Methylibium petroleiphilum PM1: one gene and its partner. The protein of the gene in region 1 interacts with the protein of each later gene in a pairwise test. Links are inferred from orthologs where the notes say so. Each region holds a gene or a part of one and is shown on either strand. Other genes may lie near its edges.

Region 1 (5,828 bases):
GTTGCGATTGATGCGGATGACCTTGCCCAGCAAGCTGGAAGGCTCCTGCGGCTCCAGCGCCTGCATCGTGGCGGACTCAGACGTGGAGTCGTACTGCATCCGCTCGCCCAGAGTGACGAACAAGGTCTTGTCGCTGCGGAAGACCATCCGGGAGCCGAAATGCGCCGGACCGCTGACCTTCGGCAGTTGCTGGTAAAGGCGCGTGAAGTTCTGCAAGGCGTTGCCGACGAGTCGGCCACGGCCGACCGCGACGCCGGCGGTTGACCCACTGCCGGCTTCGACATACGTCAAGTAAATCCAGGGATTGGTGGATAGGTCGAAGTCGGGGTCGATCGCGACGTCGAGCAAACCGCCCTGGTTGTTCTGGAAGGCGATCGCATTGCCGCCGCCTCCACTGGTTACTGCCGGGACGCCCGTCACGTTGGTCTTGGTGCTGCCGTCGGCGCTGACGATCAGCAGCGCACCACTCTTTTGCGTGATCAACATGCGGCGATCCGGCAGGAAGGCCAATCCCCATGGCATGTTCAGCGTGCTGTTGAGGACGGTCGCACGGGGCGGAGCGGTGACGTCCACTGGCGGCGGCGCCGGGGCGGGAGGAGAACCGGATGGCGGTGGGGCGCTGTCGCCTCCCCCACCTCCGCAGGATGCGATGGCCAAGCCCAACGTAGCCAGACCCAGCAGGCGCAATGCAGTACGGGAGCGCCTCGGCATTTCGGTCGGTATCGGGGTGGGGATGCTCATGCGCTGGGTCTCCTGGATGTCTTCGGCCTGCGGCCCGAGGCTGCGACGGGACGCGCGGTGCGGGCCCGAAGCGCTCATTTCATTCGTCAGCGCAGAGGCCCCTCACTTTCGTGGGGATCCGCGCCGTGAGCGAGCGACGATAACCCGTCTCGACGTCGGAAAACGCCTACACCCCGGCGTTTGATCGGGATCCGGTCATGCCGCGGCCTCGACGATCATCTGCACGCGCTGCCGCCCGTTGTACTCATCGACCCGCAACTGGTAAGCCAGCGTCACCTGCGCGGCCACCGGCTCGCTGTGACCGAACCAGATGGCGTCGCGCAGCGCGCCACCGTGGCGCACGGCGAGTTTCAGGTGTTTCTCGCCAACCAGCCTTTGAGAAACCACCTCGACGCGGTCGCTGAACACCGGCGGCTCGAAGGCCTGGCCCCACACCTGGGCTTCGAGCGCCCGCACGGTGTCGGCATTGAAGTACTCGGCGCCCAGCGGACCATCGGTGCGCAGCGTGCGCTGCAGCGCCGCGGCGTCCAGCCATTCGCCGGCCACCTGGACCAGGGCGCGCTCGAAGCGGGCGAAGTCGGCCTCGGCCAGCGTGGCGCCGGCCGCCATGGCATGGCCGCCGAAGCGGCGCAGCAGTCCGGGGTGGCGCTTGCTGACGAGGTCGAGCGCATCGCGCAGGTGGAAGCCGGGGATCGAACGGCCGGAGCCCTTCAGCAGCCCGTCCTGGCCGCGCGCGAACACGAAAGTCGGGCGATGGCTGCGGTCTTTCAGACGCGAGGCGACGATGCCGACCACGCCCTCGTGGAAGCCGGGGTCGTAGATCGCCAGCGCGGGCGGTGGGTCGCCGGCCCCGGCGCCGTGGTCGTCGCGTGCGACCAGCGCTTCGAGCATCGCTTCGGCCTGCTCGCGCATGCCGCTCTCGACCTCGCGGCGCTCGCGATTGATCGCGTCGAGCTGCTGAGCAAGTTCCGCCGCGCGGCCGGCGTCGTCGGTCAGCAGGCATTCGATGCCCAGCGTCATGTTCTCCATGCGCCCGGCCGCGTTGAGACGCGGCCCGAGCGCGAAGCCGAAGTCGAAGCCGCTGGCGCGCGCCGGGTCGCGGGCCGCTGCGTCGAACAGTGCGCGCACGCCCGGCTGCATGCGCCCGCTGCGGATGCGCCGCAGCCCCTGCGCCACCAGGCGGCGGTTGTTCTCATCGAGCTTCACCACGTCGGCCACGGTGCCCAGCGCCACCAGGTCCAGCAGCGCGTCGAGCCGGGGCTGCGCGGCGGCGTCGAACACGCCGCGGGAGCGAAGTTCGCTGCGCAGCGCCAGCAGCACGTAGAACATCACGCCGACGCCGGCCAGCGCCTTGCTCTCGAACGGGCAGCCGGGCTGGTTGGGGTTGACGATCACGTCGGCCGTCGGCAGCACGACGCGATCGTCCTGGAGCGCCGGCAGGTGGTGGTCGGTCACCAGCACCTGCAGGCCGCGGGCCTTGGCGTGCGCCACGCCGTCGAGGCTGGCGATGCCGTTGTCCACCGTCACCAGCACGTCGGGCGCCTGGCCTCCGAACACGCCGAAGGCCAGGTCGACGATCGCCGGCGTGAGCCCGTAGCCATGTACCTGGCGGTCGGGCACCACGTAGCCCAGCGTCTCCGGCGTGGCGCCGAGCAGGCGCAGCCCGCGCAGTGCCACCGCACAGGCGGTCGCGCCGTCGCAGTCGTAGTCGGCCACCACGACGATGCGCCGGCGCTGCTGCGTCGCATCGGCCAGCAGGCGGGCCGCATCGGCCGCTCCCAGCAGCGCGGTGGGCGGCAGCAGCAGGGCGAGCGAATCGTCGAGTTGCTCGGCCGCGGTGATGCCGCGCGCTGCGAACAGCCGAGCGAGCAGCGGTGACACGCCGGCCTGTTCAAGCGACCAGGCAGTGCGGGGCGGGACGTCGCGGACGGCGATCTGCATGGGCGGGCGCGTCGCGGTCCGTTCAGAGAGCAGCCATCAGTCGGGTCGCCTGGGGCCTTTGGACGCGACTGCGCAGCGCGGCCAGGACGCCGCGTGGCCGCAGCACGAAGTCCTGCGCATGCCGTTCGCCGCACAGGCTGAGCCGCAAGGCCTCGCCGCGGCGGGCGTGCGCCAGCGCCTCGCGCAGCGGGCCGCCGTCCAGTGCGCGCCAGGCCTCGGACCAGGCGGCCCAGTCCTCGCGCAGCGCCGGCGCGCGCAGCGCGTCCAGCACCCGCGGTGCCTCGCCGCGGTCCGGCTGGTGGGTGCCGCAGCCGCTGAGCCAGAAGCTGTTCAGCACGTCCCGGCCGGTCGCTTCGCGGGCGTCGTTCAGCGCGTGCGTGTAGAGCAGCATCTGCACTTCGTTCTGCAGACGCTTCACGAAACGCGCGGCCGGGTGCTCGGGCATCCACAGATCGGGGTTGCGGCCGATCACGCGGTCGAGCGACGCGGTCGGCAAGTCGGCCAAGGTCTCGTGGGCGACGTACCAGCGTGTCGGCGCGCCCCAGGCGCACAGCCAGCCTTCGCTCTCGAACAGTGGTCGCACGGCGTCGAAGGCGGCGCGCGACTCGGCCGCGTCGAGCGCCAGCGACTCGGGGTCGTCCATCGTCAGGTGCTCGCGGCCGATCTGCCAGTGCACCGGGCTCAGCAGGCCCCAGGCCAGATCGCCGGTGTCCAGGCCGTCGTCGGCGGCGGCGCGGGCCGCCCAGGGCAGGGCGCCGTCGGCCCCCCGCCAGCCGAGCGCGCGGGCGAGCACCCGCTCGTGTGGCGGCGAGAGCTGGTATTCGTCGCCTTCGTTCAGGGAGTCGGCCGTGAGCCGGCCCAGCAGCGCGTCGAGCGACGGCAACGCGAGTTCGCCCAACGCGTGCTGGCCGGCCTCGGACAGTGGGGCGGCGAAGGGGATCACGAGGTGCATGGCAGGATTATCCGGGCCGGTCCCCGGACGGTTCAGCGGCGCTGCATCTCGACGCGCCGCACCTGCCAGCCAGCCCGCTCGAGCAGCGCCAGCACGCCCTGCTCGCCGTGCAGGTGCAGGGCGCCGATCGCGACGAAGGCGCCGCCGCGCTCCAGCCGGGGCCGCATGCGCTCGACCATGCGGGCGCTGCGGCGCACCAGGATCTGCTCGAACAGGTCGCCGTAGGCGGGGCGCAGCGCCGGCTCGTCGCGCAGGGCGAGTTCCTCGTTGTGCAGCATGCCGTCGAGGTCTTCCTCGAGATAGCGCGCCAGCAGCGTGTCGATGGCGGCGATGGCTTCGTCGTGGCGCCGTGCCTGCGCCTCCAGCAGCGCCAGCATGTGCCCGGTCTGCACGGCCGCGATCGAGGCGATCTGTTCCCGCGCTGTCTCGAGCGGCACGACCGGCAGCCCGCGCTGGCGCGCGATGCGCTGCAGCGCGGCGTCGACGATCTCGCCCTGAGGCCGAGGTGGCTGCGACAGAGTCAGGTAGGCGGCCCAGGGTGTCAGACGCTCGGTGGCGGCGGCCGGCAGGCCATAGCGTGCGGAGAGCCGCGACGCCACGCGTTCGAAGCGCTCGGGCCCGGCGAGCGTGCGCAGGCTGCGCCCCGGCGGCAACCGGGCCGCCGTCTCGAACGCGCTGCGGCTGTCGGCGTCGTCGAGCATCTCCACCACCAGGGCGCGCGACGCGGCCAGGGCCTCGTCGACCTGCGGGCCGAAGGCCTTGGCGCGGGCGTCGTCGAGGTGGATGGTGCCGTAGACGTGACTCGCCGGCCGACCGTCGCGCTCGATGCGCCACAGCAGGCCGCGGTCGAACGGCGCGGCGACTGCGGCGCCGACGGTGAGCACCAGCAGGGCCACCAGTGCAGTGGCGAGACGGTGCAGCGGCATGTCGAGACTCCTTCGTCTTTGCGGGTGCGAGGGCGGCCAGCCTAACGCGCCGCAACGATCCCGACCGCCGCGAGGCCGGATCGCCTCGGGTAGCATCCTGCTGCTCATGCACTGGCCCTACGAACTCACCATCGGCTGGCGCTACACCCGCGCCGGCCGCAGCGGGCGGCGCAACGGCTTCATCTCCTTCATCTCGGGTGTGTCGATGCTCGGCATCGCGCTCGGGGTGGCGGCGTTGATCATCGTGCTGTCGGTGATGAACGGCTTCCAGAAGGAAGTGCGCGACCGCATGCTGAGCGTCATCGCGCATGTGGAGATCTTCGAAGCCGGCGGCAATGCGCTGCCCGACTGGCGCGCTACCGCCGCGGCGGCGCGCGGCAATCCCGAGGTACTGGGTGCGGCGCCCTTCATCGCGACCCAGGCGCTGATCGCGCGCGGCGAGGACATGCGCGGCGCCGTCGTGCGCGGCATCGATCCGGCCGAAGAAGCGAACGTGACGCCGTTGGCGGCGCAATCCCGCGACGGCGCCTTCGCGGGCCTGAAGCCGGGCGCCTGGGGCATCGTGCTGGGCGGCGAGCTGGCGCGCACGCTGGGCGTGAAGGTGGGCGACCCGGTGACGCTGGTCACGCCCAACGGCCAGGTCACGCCGGCCGGCGTTGTGCCGCGGCTCAAGCAGATGACGGTGGTGGGCACCTTCAATGCCGGTCACTACGAGTACGACAGCGGACTGGCGCTGATGCACATCGACGATGCGGCGCGGCTGTTCCGCGTGGACGGGCCCACCGGCGTGCAGCTCAGGCTGCGCGACCAGCAGCAGGCGCGCCGCGTCGGCTTCGAGCTGGCAGAGCAGCTCGGCCCCACGGTCAGCGTGCGCGACTGGACCCGCACCAACCGCAACTGGTTCGACGCCGTGCAGCTCGAGAAGCGCATGATGTTCATCATCCTCACGCTGATCGTCGCGGTGGCGGCCTTCAACCTGGTCAGCACGCTGGTGATGACGGTGACCGACAAGCAGGCCGACATCGCGATCCTGCGCACGCTGGGCGCCAGCCCGCGCTCGATCATGGGGATCTTCATGGTGCAGGGCGCGGCCGCGGGTGTGATCGGCACCTGCTCGGGACTGACGCTGGGGCTGCTGGTGTCGCTCAACATCGATGTCATCGTGCCTGCGCTCGAGCGTCTGTTCAACGCCAGCTTCCTGCCTGGCAGCATCTACCTGATCAGCCGCATGCCGAGCGATCCGCAGTCGGCCGACATCGTGCCGATCG
Region 2 (6,436 bases), 420 kb from region 1 along the record:
CGCCGGTCAACTTCGCCATCTCCACGCGCGGCAGCAAGCCGGGCATCGACCACCTGGGCATCCAGACCGATGACGCCGACGAACTCACCGCCTTGAAGGCCCGCGCGCAGGCTGCCGACATGGCGCTGCTCGACGAAGGCACCACGACCTGCTGCTATGCACGCAGTGAGAAGCACTGGGTCACCGACCCGCAGGGCGTGGCCTGGGAGCATTTCCACACGCTGGGCAACATCCCCGTGTTCAACGAAGCGCCGCAGCCCGCGCCGAGCACAGCTCCAGCTTGCTGCGCGCCGAGTGACAGTCGCGCCGCCGCGAAACGGGCTGCTTCTTGCTGCTGACGCGAGGCATCGATGACGACTGAAACCACCTACAACGCGCTGTTCATCTGCACGGGCAATTCGGCCCGGTCGATCCTCGCCGAGGGCATCCTGAATTCGCTGGGCCAAGGGCGCTTCCGCGCCTACTCCGCGGGCAGCCATCCCAAGGGCGAGGTGCATCCGCTGGCGCTCGCCACGCTGGAGCGCCTGCGCCTGCCAACGACCGGCTACCGCAGCAAGAGCTGGGACGAATTCGTGGCGCCCGGTGCGCCGGTGTTCGATTTCATCTTCACCGTCTGCGACAACGCCGCTGGCGAGGTGTGTCCCGTATGGCCGGGCAAGCCGGTGTCGGCCCATTGGGGCGTGCCCGATCCGGCCGCCGTCGAAGGCAGCGAGGAACAGCAGCGCAAGGCGTTCATGGACGCCGCGTTGACGCTCAAGCGTCGCATCGAGCTGTTCCTGTCGCTGCCGCTCCAACGGCTCGATGCCATGTCGCTGCAGCATGAGCTGCGCGTCATCGGCAAGCAGTGAGGTAGCACGATGACCGTACAGACAGAAGCCGTCGCCGCCACGCCATCGTTCTCGATGAGCATCTTCGAGCGCTACCTGACGGTGTGGGTGCTGCTGTGCATCGTCGCCGGCATCGCCCTGGGCCAGCTCGCGCCTGGCGCGTTCCAGGCCGTCGGCCGCATGGAAGTGGCCCAGGTCAACCTGCCGGTCGGCCTGCTCATATGGGTCATGGTGATCCCGATGCTGCTCAAGGTGGATTTCGGCGCGCTCGGCCAGGTTCGCCAGCACTGGCGTGGCATCGGCGTGACGCTGTTCGTCAACTGGGCGGTCAAGCCGTTCTCGATGGCACTGCTGGCCTGGCTGTTCATCCGCCACGTCTTCGCCGACTGGCTGCCGGCCGACCAGCTCGACAGCTACGTCGCCGGCCTGATCCTGCTGGCCGCCGCGCCGTGCACAGCGATGGTGTTCGTGTGGAGCCGACTGACCGGCGGCGACCCGGTATTCACTCTGTCGCAGGTGGCGCTGAACGACACCATCATGGTGTTCGCCTTCGCGCCCATCGTCGGGCTGCTGCTGGGCCTGTCGGCGATCACCGTGCCGTGGGACACGCTGCTGACCTCAGTGGTGCTCTACATCATCATCCCCGTCGTCCTCGCGCAGGTGTGGCGCCGCTCGCTGCTGCGTCGTGGACAGGCCGCGTTCGACCGCGCGCTGGAGCGCCTCGGCCCGCTCTCAATCGCAGCGCTGCTGCTGACGCTGGTGTTGCTATTCGCCTTCCAGGGCCAGGCCATCCTGCGACAGCCGCTGGTGATCGCCATGCTCGCCGTGCCCATTCTGATCCAGGTGTTCTTCAATTCCGGCCTCGCCTACTGGCTCAACCGCAGGGTCGGCGAGAAGCACAACATCGCGTGTCCCTCGGCGTTGATCGGTGCCAGCAACTTTTTCGAGCTGGCAGTGGCAGCGGCCATCAGCCTGTTCGGCTTCCATTCCGGCGCGGCCCTCGCCACCGTGGTCGGCGTGCTGATCGAAGTGCCGGTGATGCTGCTGGTGGTGCGCGTGGTCAACCGTTCCCGCGCCTGGTACGAACAGGCCCCGCGCAACGCAGCGAGGCATCCGGCATGAGTACCGTCACGATCTACCACAACCCGGACTGCGGCACGTCGCGCAACACGCTGGCGCTGATCCGCGCCAGCGGCATCGAGCCCACGGTCATCGAGTACCTGAAAACGCCGCCCGACCGCGAGACCTTGAAGGCGCTGATCGCGCGGATGGGCATGGGCGTGCGGGATGTGTTGCGCATCAAGGGCACGCCCTACAAGGAACTGGGCCTGGATGCCGCGCATTGGAGCGACGACCAGTTGATCGATCAGATGCTGGCGTACCCGATCCTCATCAATCGGCCCATCGTGGTGTCGCGCTCGGGCGTGCGCCTGTGCCGCCCCTCGGACACGGTGATCGACCTGCTGCCGCAACGACCGGCGGGCGAGAACCGCAAGGAGGATGGCACGCCGCTGCTGGTGGATACGCCGATCGCCGGCAGCGACCCGGACCTCGCCCTGGCTTTGCAAGAGGCCGTGCTTCCCACGGACGACCTGGCCGAACCAGGGCGCAGCTTCTTCGCCTATGCCACGGTGTCCGGCGAGCGCGTGGGCTACGGCGGCTTCGAGCGCCTGGGCCGAGACGTGCTCGTGCGCTCCCTGGTGGTGCTGCCACACGCACGCCATCGCGGCATCGGCGGCGGAATGTTCGCACTGCTGCTGCGCCGTGCCTTCGACGAGGGCGGGCGCGACGCCTGGCTACTGACCACGACGGCGGCGCCGTTCTTCGAGCGCGCGGGCTTCAAGCCAATCGAGCGCAGCGCCGCACCGGCGGCCATCCTTGCCACACGGCAGGCCGCAAGCCTTTGTCCTTCGAGCGCCGTGCTGCTTGGACGTCGAATGTCACTGTGATGTGCCCTCGCAAGGACATCCCGGGACACAGAGGTGCATCAGTGAAATGACTAATCGCCGAAGGCCACGCGGGCCTTCGGCTGGAGAGGAAGGAAAACCACCTGTGGGCTGCGTCAGCGCAGGCCGTCGTCAAAGCCGTTCGCTGCGTCAGCAATCGCACCCGGCCCGTTTCGTGGCTGGGGCCGGAAACCTCTGGCGTGCATCCACACACAAAGGGAGCCCGATGTTTCGCCGGCGGGCACCGGCACGGAATACCCTCGGCCCAAGGGGCCTCCTCACGGCTCGCGCGGCGGCAAGGCGTCAGGAAGCCCCTCGTGACCGAGGCAACGCACACCGATCAAGGGAATGGCGGCGGGAGCGATTCGTGGAGCAATGACCTTCTCGCCCCGTCGCCCGATGGCGGGCAGACGGGGCGCGCACACCGTTGCAGAAGGAGACGCGCGCTTTGGAGTCCCGCGCGGTGCGGGACGTTTGCCTCGCCGCCAGTGAAGTGGCCGGCGCGGCAGGGGGAAGCGAGGATCAGGACGCCTTGGAGGCAGCGCGCCGCTTGCGCGGTGCGCTGCGCCGGCCCGTCGGGGACTCGATCGGCAACGTGCCCTTGCAGTCCGGGTAGCGCGAGCAGGACCAGAACGCGCCGCTCTTGCCCGTGCGCTGCTGCATCGGTGCGGCGCACTGCGGGCAGGCCGGCGCCGGCGGCAGCTTGAGCGAGAGCGTTGCGCCGCGGTACTGCTGCACGAGCTGGCCGACCCACACGGACTGCTTCTCGATGAAGGTGTCCAGCGTCATCTGGCCGGCCTCGATCATGTCGAGCGCCTGCTCCCACACCGCCGTGGTGCCGGGGTCGGCGATGGCTGAGGGCACCGCGTCGATGAGCGTGAATGCCGCGTCGGAAGCGCGGACGGCGCGGCCTTTCTTGACCAGGTAGCCGCGACCGATCAGACCGTTGATGATGTTGGCGCGTGTCGCCTCGGTGCCGATGCCGGTGGTATCTCGCAGCTTCTGCTTCAGGCGCGGGTCGGTCACGAGCTTGGCGACGGTCTTCATGGCCTTGATCAGCTCGCCCTGCGTGTAGGGTTTGGGCGGCAGCGTCTTCAGCGCCTTGAGATCCACCTTTCCGACCGGGCAGGACAGGCCCGCATGCAGGGCGGGCAGCACCTGGCTGCGCTGCGCATCCTCGCCATCGGCATCGTCCGGCCCCGGCGTCGCCAGCACCTCACGCCAGCCGATGACGGCGATCTGCTTGCCCACGGCCGCCAGCGACTGACTGCCGCACGAGAACTGCGCCACCGTCCGGTCGAACTCATGGTGTGGGAGGAACTGCGCGAGGTAATGAGCGCGGATCAGCCGGTAGACGGCCAGTTCCTTCTCGTTCATGGCCGACAGGTTGGCGGGCTCCAGCGTCGGGATGATGCCGTGGTGAGCCGACACCTTGCCGTCGTTCCATGCACGCGAACGCTGTTGGCGATCCAGGCGCTCGATCAGCGGCCGCAAGCTGGGGTCGGTCTTGACCAGGCTGTTGAGTACCGTCGGCACCTCGGCCAGCATGCTCTCGGGCAGGTAGCCCGAATCCGAGCGCGGATACGTTGTCGCCTTGTGCGTCTCGTACAGCGCCTGGGCAATGTCCAGCGTCTCCTGCACGTCGAGGCCCAACTGCTTGGAGCACACCTCCTGCAGCGTGCCCAGGTCGAACGGCAGCGGCGGCCCTTCGCGCACGCGCTCGGTCTCCACCGACAGCACCTGGGCGGTGCCGGCCGCGCGCAGGAATTCCGCTGCCTGCTGCGCCACCGGCTGCTGCAAGCAGCGGTCGGCGTCGTCGGCGCTGCCTTGCGGCGGCGTCCAGCTTGCGACGAAGGACTGGCCTGCATGCGAAAGCGCAACCTCGATGGCCCAGAACGGTACGCAGACGAATCGCGCGATCTCGCGATCGCGGTCCACGACCAACTTCAGCGTCGGCGTCTGCACGCGCCCCACCGACAGCACGCCGGTATAGCCGGCCTGGCGCCCCAGCAGTGTGAACAAGCGGCTCAGGTTCATCCCAATCAGCCAGTCGGCGCGCGATCGGGCGAGTGCGGAGAAATACAGCGGCAGCGTCTCGTCGGACGGCTTGAGCGCACCCAGCGCTTTGCGGATCGACGCATCGTTGAGCGCCGACAGCCACAGGCGCTGAATCGGCCCGCGGTAGCCGCATAGGTCGATGATCTCGCGGGCGATCATCTCGCCCTCGCGGTCGGCGTCAGTCGCGATCACCAGCTCGCCCGCCTTGGCGACGAGCTGCTGCACGACCTTGAATTGCGCTGCGGTCGCCGCCTTGGGCTCGACACGCCAACGCTCAGGAAGAATAGGCAGTTGTTCGATGGCCCAGCGCTTGTATTGCTCGCCGTAGCCTTCGGGCGGAACCGCCTCCACCAAATGACCGATGCACCAGGTCACGACGACACCCGCGCCGCTGTAGCAGCCGTTGCCGCGTTGACCGGCACCCAGCACACGGGCGATGTCCTTGCCCTGGGACGGCTTCTCGCACAGGAACACGCGCATGAAGCCTCCTCGGAAATGTGCGGTTCATCGGATGGGCGTCAGCTTGGCGGGGCCAGGAGATGCCGGCAGCAAGGAAGCCGATTGATGCAGACACCGCTTTGTGATCGGCAGGCGGTCCGTTGCTGCAGCGGTGCGCATAGACCGCAGGAGCTGGCACAGCAAGAGCGTCGTTTCGGGAGGGCGGCTGGAACTCCGAGGACGACCTTGGAGCTATCCCCTGGGGATAGCTCGCTGGTGCATCGCGGGCGTATGACGGTTGCTACAGCCGCCCTCGGGGGAACGGCGATGGGCGAATTACTGCCCGCCGGCGGGCTTGGCGCTGAGCGCCACCGACTCGATGCGGTACGGCAGGATGCCCACGCGCCGGGCCTCGACCTTGAACGTGACGCGCTCGTTCTCGTCGGCGTCCTCCCATTCGTCGCGAACGGTGCGGCCCTCGACCAGCACCCGCATGCCTTTCTGGTACAGCGTCTTCCAGTGCTCGGCGTCGCGGTGCCACAGCTCCACGGGCGCCCAGAAGCCGCCGCGATCTTCGTACTCGCCGTCCTTCTTCGGGATCGGGTTGTCGAAGTAGACGTTCAGGCGAAGCAGCCGGCGTGGCTCGTCGTTGCCGTTCGGAAATTCGCGGTAGTCCGGCGCAGAACCGATGTTGCCCTCGCCGACGAAGTGCGTGCTCATGGTGACTCCTTGGTGGTGGGTGGAACGGACGCGGTATGCCCGTGGACGCGCCGCAGGTAAGCCGCTTCGGCCTGCGCGGCCTTGTTGGCGCATTCCAGGGCTTGGCGAGCGATGCTGTGGGTCAGGCTGATCTGCATGTTCAGCACGATGCGCTGCAGTTCGATCGCGTACAGCTCGTCGATCAGCGAGGCCGGCGTCGCGGGGTTGGCCAGCAGGGCCTCCCACAACGCCACGCCCATGGAGGAACGGTCGAGGTTGCGCCAGCGCAGGAAGGTCGTCCCTGCGCCAGTGGCCTGCTGGGCCAGTTGCACGTGGAGCAGGCTGAAGGGGTAGGCGCGCGCCTGGGGCAGCACGCGCCGCTGCGCCAGGCCAATCACGTCGTCGCGCAGCGCTGCGCACTGGCTGGCCCAGGTCTCCAGACTCCCCTTACCCTTAAAAGGCTGTAAA

Evidence for each region. Proteins that work in one complex are often made in the same cells at the same time.
Region 2: the proteins of recJ (region 1) and MPE_RS11820 interact in binary tests that used the Escherichia coli proteins (3 or more experiments, as listed by UniProt). The link is inferred for Methylibium petroleiphilum PM1 from one-to-one orthologs.

The regions. Positions count from the first base shown.
Region 1 is NC_008825.1:2,925,590-2,931,417, reverse strand. The notes cover bases 310-3,235. They hold recJ (single-stranded-DNA-specific exonuclease RecJ), read right to left. Parts: upstream 2,683-3,235; coding sequence 937-2,682; downstream 310-936. Other genes in these bases: MPE_RS13870 (hypothetical protein), read right to left, coding at 2,705-3,235; MPE_RS13880 (PQQ-dependent sugar dehydrogenase), read right to left, coding at 310-741. Also shown: more of MPE_RS13880, read right to left, coding at 1-309; more of MPE_RS13870, read right to left, coding at 3,236-3,634; MPE_RS13865 (TraB/GumN family protein), read right to left, coding at 3,667-4,560; MPE_RS13860 (lipoprotein-releasing ABC transporter permease subunit), read left to right, coding at 4,667-5,828. UniProt on the Escherichia coli protein: Single-stranded-DNA-specific exonuclease.
Region 2 is NC_008825.1:2,509,412-2,515,847, reverse strand. The notes cover bases 2,804-5,736. They hold MPE_RS11820 (DNA topoisomerase III), read right to left. Parts: upstream 5,312-5,736; coding sequence 3,296-5,311; downstream 2,804-3,295. Other genes in these bases: MPE_RS11815 (single-stranded DNA-binding protein), read right to left, coding at 5,606-5,736. Outside these bases: MPE_RS11840 (ArsI/CadI family heavy metal resistance metalloenzyme), read left to right, coding at 1-338; MPE_RS11835 (arsenate reductase ArsC), read left to right, coding at 351-848; arsB (ACR3 family arsenite efflux transporter), read left to right, coding at 858-1,949; arsenic resistance N-acetyltransferase ArsN2, read left to right, coding at 1,946-2,776; more of MPE_RS11815, read right to left, coding at 5,737-5,989; MPE_RS11810 (DUF3158 family protein), read right to left, coding at 5,986-6,436.